Regions from separate parts of the Veillonella rodentium genome, predicted to be linked through region 1. Evidence: riboswitches for the same ligand, from Rfam matches in the RefSeq annotation. Region 1 holds a riboswitch; the other holds the start of a gene.

Region 1 (3,220 bases):
CGAAATAATTAATGGCGGATATATTAGTACAATTAATGTGCAGGTGGTCATATGCAGAGCGTTCTTGTAGTTATCGATATGCAACATGATTTTGTGGACGGTGTCCTCGGTTCGCCCCAGGCGGAGGCCATCGTCACCAATGTGCGCCCAAAAAATAGAGTCCTTTCACGGACCTATCATATTCACGCGAGATACTCATGACAGTCATTACCTTGAAAGCCAGGAGGGGCAGCTTTTACCGGTGCCGCACTGTATAAAAGGAACGGACGGCTGGCATATCATGGAAGGGCTGATCGAGACCGCCGAAAGCCGAAAAATCATGAGCCCCGTGTCCTTCATAGATAAGCCGAATTTTGCGTCCTGTTGTGCGGGGGTTACCCCGGAATCGCATGATGCGGCGCTCAAAACGATGCAGGCCTGTCAGTGCATTATCGACTGAATCTCATTGTGGCGGGGGTATTGCTGTATACATAATTGACATTTGTCATGATGGACGCAGTTGTTGTCCGCGTAGGTCAATATAAAGGAGGTTTGCACATGAAAAAGATAGCATTATTAGGGGCTGTTGCGTTAGCACTTTTGTTTTTCTTCGGAGGGCTAAGAAATACCTTTGCGTATGTATATCCTAAACATCTGAATGGCGATCCGAATTATATTTTAACCTATGGGCACATGAACTATGGTACGTATCTGGACAAGTCCTCTGTGAAAGTAGTCTCTGAAAGTCCGGATAGAATTGTGTATTCCGTTGAAACCGTGTCCGGTCTGGTGCTGGACGATGGCGACGAGTGGATTGTTCCGGCGAAGGATATGAAACCAGGCAGTATGGTTATCATGCGTATATATGATGATCCGTGGAATGTGGTGTATACATACAATCAGGAAGACCAGACATGGAAAGAACAGGACTTGAATAATACATTCGGTTATAATCAGGGCTTTTTAGGTATCGTTGCGGAATCCTGGAAGGTATTAACCGGCGGTCCGTATCCTAATTTGATTCGTTAATTATATTGAACTATTTTTTAAAGAGTGATATGCTGTAGAGGAATTACATAGCAGAGTATGCAAGGGAGCCTATGGAATAGGCTGAGAAAGGGCTATCAGCACCTGACCTTTGACCTGATCGGGATCATGCCCGCGTAGGAAGCACGCAGACACTATAAAAGGGTATCGATCGAGTATCGATGCCCTTTTTCTTGTATACAAAGCTGAATGGTTATATTCAGGAGGAGATGTAAAATGTTTCATACTCAATTGGAAGCCGCTAAAAAAGGCTTTGTTACAGATGAAATGAAAGTCGTCGCCCGAAAGGAAGGTATTCCTGAAGAGCGGTTGCGGGATTTGGTCGCCGCCGGACAGGTCGTGATTCCGTGTAATCGGAACCACGCCTCTATCGACCCTGAGGGAATCGGCAAAGCTTTGCGGACGAAGATCAATGTCAATCTGGGTACATCAAGGGATGTAACGGATTATGACAGTGAAATGGAAAAGGTAAACTGGGCCATTCAATTGGGAGCCGAATCGATTATGGATCTGTCAACGCATGGAGACACCCGAATTTTCAGACGCAAGCTGACCGGTGAGTGTAAAGCCATTGTCGGTACGGTTCCCGTATACGACAGCGTCATTCATCATAAAAAGGATTTGGCGGAGCTCACGGCGGAGGATTTTCTGGATACCATACGCTTACATGCGGAGGACGGTGTCGACTTTGTGACACTGCACTGCGGCATAACGCGGCAGACCATCGATCAAATCAGAAAGCATAAGCGCAGATTAAACATTGTGAGTCGCGGCGGCAGTCTGTTGTTTGCGTGGATGAGTATGACCGGCAAGGAAAATCCGTTTTATGAATACTTTGATGATATATTGGAGATTTGTCGACTTCATGACGTGACGATATCCCTGGGGGACGCCTGTCGCCCCGGATGCCTTGCGGATGCTACGGATGTGTGCCAGATAGAGGAGCTGGTACGATTAGGTGAATTGACTAAAAGGGCTCGCGAAAAAGGCGTGCAGGTTATCGTGGAAGGCCCCGGACATGTGCCGCTCAACCAGATTCAGGCGAATATGGAACTGGAGGACTCTTTGTGCGGCGGCGCCCCATTTTATGTGTTGGGACCTTTGGTTACGGATATTGCACCCGGTTATGATCACATTACGGCTGCTATCGGCGGGGCCGTGGCGGGAATGCATGGTGCATCGTTCCTGTGCTATGTGACACCTGCGGAACATTTGGCGCTGCCTAATGCTGATGATGTGAAAGAGGGTATCATGGCCTTTAAAATTGCAGCCCATGCGGCCGATATCGCGCGAGATATTCCCGGAGCACTCAATCGGGATGATGCGATGGCGGACGCGAGAAAGGTCCTCGACTGGGAGCGGCAATACGCATGTGCCATTGATCCTGAAAGAGCGCGAAGCATCCGTGAGAGCCGTGCACCGGAGGAAGATCACGGCGAAACCTGCAGCATGTGCGGCAAGTTCTGTGCCGTGCGGAGTATGAACAAGGCGCTGAATAGCGAATATATAGATATCCTATAATGATATTTTACAAGACGAATCGTTATATGGGGATATTTTTATCTATACATCATATTATATTGACGATTTTCTATATACATAGTACAATAAGTATCAAATGATAATTCATATCAATTTATTGATGCATAGTAAAGAATATTATCGTTATACGATATGCGGATCATGCAGATATACGACATGCAGATTATGCAGACGATATATTTTTAATTATATGTCTTGATGATTGATTATATAGTAGTGATGCAGGTGCATCAAATCGCTTTCACAGGAATGATAGAAAAGATTAACGTTATAGTGATGTCGTTCCATGCCCTGATTATAAGGAGGACTATTATGAAACCTTTTGAACTTGCACCGTTACCGTATGCTTATGATTTTTTAGAACCTGTTATCGATAAAGAAACGATGCAGATTCACCATGATAAGCATCATCAAGCGTATGTGAACAATTTGAACGCGGCCATTGCGAAATATCCGGATCTTCCGTATGGTTGTGTAGACTGTATTCTCGGAGATATCGCCAATGTGCCGGCAGATATCCGTCAAGCCGTGATCAACAACGGCGGCGGTCATAAAAATCATACGCTGTTCTGGGAAATCATGACGAAACCTGATTCCAGCACATTATCCGGCGATTTGAAAGAGGCCATCGACCGTGATCTGGGCGGTTATG
Region 2 (3,220 bases), 490 kb from region 1:
CAGTAAGTGCAAAGGTTGATGCCAATCTGCTTTGGATGGATGACAGTGAGTTGTCAGAAGGTACCGAATACTGGGGAAGCATTGGTACAAAAACTGTATCTGCCGTAGTTTCTAAAATCAGATATAAGATTGATGTTAACAGTGGTGAACGACTTCAAGCTGATGAATTGCATAAGAATGAAATGGCTCATGTTGTGCTTAAATTCCAGGAGCCTATCGCCGTCGATACATTTACTGCCCATAAGGGCATTGGAGAATTTATCTTGATTGACAGAGTCACACATATGACGTCTGCATGCGGTATCATTTTGGCCCGACTTGATGATAATCAAGAATTATATACCTTTGTTAATGGAACTGTAAAAGCACGCGGTGATATATTTGAAGAGTTTTTTTATGATATTGAAGGGTTTAATATCAATAAAGTGCATATAGATAATCAGGTGTACCATGTAGGAGATGTGATTCCTGTACAAGGTGAAAGTTATGTATATCCATCAGATTTTGATATTCTCATACTGCGTGATAAAGTAGCGATTACGGTGCGGGATAAAACGATTACATCAATTGTTCCGTTGCGCGATTATACATATCAAAATTTACCGGTACTGAATGGTCGGGGGTTTTCCATTAATATCCAAAATAGTGCAGTATATGATATTTTTGCGAAGTCTCTTGATACAGATGAGGCCTTTACTGTTGAATGGTATGATACGTGGTTGAACTTTGGTACCTATCGTTGCATCGTATTTAAAAAATAATGTAGATTAGCTCAGAAAGAATTATTGATTGTTAGATTTGGTTATTAGGAGATAACCCCGTATATAGCAATCAGAGTGTATGTTAATTAGATTAATTTGTAACACGATAATAATATTATTGATGTAGAAATATAAATTAAGTTTTTGATAATATTCTTTTGTTGCATGGATTCTATAATAATGTTATAAATAAAATATAAAAATATATTGCCACTAGGGGTGCTTTTGCTGAGATTGACTGTTCAAAACCCTAGACCTGATCCGGATAATACCGGCGTAGGAAAGTGGAGTGATACAGAATGCATTGTGAGACCATTCCATTTGGGGAGGGTCTCATTTTTGTTGGGCATTTCGTAAAGTACCCGGAGTGGCGGATGCATGGCGGTATAGGAGGTATTATGAAAAAGTTAATTCTCGCCGGTATTTGTATGGCTCTGGGTGTGGTATTGTCTACCACGTTCATTCCTGTAGGTCCGGCCCGTATCTTTCCGTTTCAACATATGATTAATGTTTTACTGGCTGTTCTTGTCGGTTCCCGCTATGCCGTGGGGGCGGCGTTCGGTACATCCTGCCTGCGGAATATACTGGCATTGGGCTCGCCGTTGGCATTTCCGGGCAGTATGATAGGGGCCTGGTTATCATCGGTTTTATATAAACGGTATAACGCTATATGGGCGGCGACTCTAGGTGAAGCCATCGGTACAGGTCTCATCGGTGCTATTGTCAGCTATCCGGTGGCCAATTTCTTATTAGGCAAACCGTTGTCCTTGTTGACCTTGATTATATCTTTCTTTATGAGTTCTGTTGCTGGTGCGTGCATTGGTTTCGCAGTATTACAGATATTGTTCCGTCGTAACATATTACATAAGGAGGCATAATGAAACTACATACTGCATTGTCCATAGCCGGTACGGACCCGAGCGGCGGAGCCGGTATTATGGCTGATTTAAAATCCTTTCAGACTCGCCATGTCTACGGTATGGCCATCGTTACCTCTGTAGTTGCTCAAAATACGACAGGCGTTCATCATGTGGAACATGTGTCTCTTGAAAGTATTGAACGGCAGCTGAGCGATGTTTATTCGGATATTGAGCCGCAAGCGGTCAAGACGGGGATGATTGCCCTACCGGAGATGATGGATGTGATCTATCCCTATTTGAATCAATCCATTCCGTATGTAATGGATCCTGTCATGATTGCTACCAGCGGAGATAGACTTGTGTCCGATGAAGCGGTCAATTTTCTGAAAACGAAGCTTATTCCCTTGGCTGCAGTGGTTACGCCGAATCGCAGTGAGGCGGAGGTTTTAGCGGATATGCCTATTTCCGGTGAAAGAGATATCGCTATTGCGGCAAAGCGTATATTATCGGATATGGGACCGCAGGTTGTCGTTATTAAGGGGGGACATATAGGAACAGGTGCGACGGACTATGCTTTCACAAAAAAGGGGGAAGCTCGCAGCTGGACGAGCCCTAAATACGATACAATTCATACGCATGGTACGGGTTGCACCTTTTCGGCCGTCATTACGGCAGAACTTGCCAAGGGGCATGATGTGATGGATGCAATCGGTATCGCAAAGGAGTATATTTCACTTGCCATTAAACATAATCCGGGGCTGGGACACGGTTGCGGTCCTGTTAATCATATGGCGATGAAGCTATAGAGATGCGCGATGGATAGAATGATAGAGGTGAGCAATGATAGAACGGGAAAATCCGTATATATGCGGCCGTGCATGGACGGAGTTACATATGTTACAGGAATTACGGATGAAAAATCCACTTGTAGTCTGTATTACTAATAATGTGGTTAAGACTTTCACCGCTAACGGTTTGTTGGCAGTAGGGGCTTCGCCGGTGATGAGTGAATGTGTGGAGGATTTGGAAAATCTCATAGTTCATGCATCAGCTATGCTCATCAATATCGGAACGGTAACGCCGGATAAATTTGAATATTATAAATCAGCCTTGCGTTTGGCAAAACAGCATCGTGTACCGGTCGTACTGGATCCTGTCGGTTGCCACGCCGGATCCTATCGTCTATCCGTTGCACTGGATTTACTGGACGCTCAAGGTATATCCCTGTTACGGGGGAATCAGAGTGAAATTAAAGCTGTTTATGCTGCCCTTCATGACAATCAGCATGAGTCCTCGCCAGGTAGCGGGCAAGGTGTCGATGGCGGACAGGTTGATGATATTTCATCTGTAATATATAATTTATCCCGATTACTTCATTGTCCTGTAGTCGCTACCGGAACGCTTGATTATGTGTCTGACGGTACACGTGTTTACAGCGTGCCGCACGGACATCCTCTGATGACATCCGTGACGGGAACAGGATGTTTACTCGGTGCTGTATTAGCGGCTTTTATGAGCATCAGCGGTATTTTTTTTAACCGGTTGTCGCAGGCGGAATTTTTAGCCTATGTTTTGGCCTATTACGATATTGCCGGTGAA

Evidence for each region. Region 1 has a riboswitch for thiamine pyrophosphate ahead of thiC (phosphomethylpyrimidine synthase ThiC). Riboswitches for the same ligand answer to the same signal wherever they lie in the genome.
Region 2: another riboswitch for thiamine pyrophosphate. It lies ahead of thiW (energy coupling factor transporter S component ThiW); the one in region 1 lies ahead of thiC (phosphomethylpyrimidine synthase ThiC).

What each region holds. Positions count from the first base shown of each region.
Region 1 covers NZ_LT906470.1:1,949,567-1,952,786, reverse strand. Annotated here, with positions in the region: partial or broken gene CKV62_RS08970 (cysteine hydrolase family protein) at 52-439, shown strand; gene CKV62_RS08965 (hypothetical protein) at 538-1,008, shown strand; TPP riboswitch at 1,060-1,166, shown strand; gene thiC (phosphomethylpyrimidine synthase ThiC) at 1,243-2,547, shown strand; gene CKV62_RS08955 (superoxide dismutase) at 2,881-3,220, shown strand, end outside.
Region 2 covers NZ_LT906470.1:402,332-405,551, forward strand. Annotated here, with positions in the region: gene CKV62_RS01640 (sulfate adenylyltransferase subunit 1) at 1-761, shown strand, start outside; TPP riboswitch at 967-1,061, shown strand; gene thiW (energy coupling factor transporter S component ThiW) at 1,160-1,639, shown strand; gene thiD (bifunctional hydroxymethylpyrimidine kinase/phosphomethylpyrimidine kinase) at 1,639-2,427, shown strand; gene thiM (hydroxyethylthiazole kinase) at 2,462-3,220, shown strand, end outside.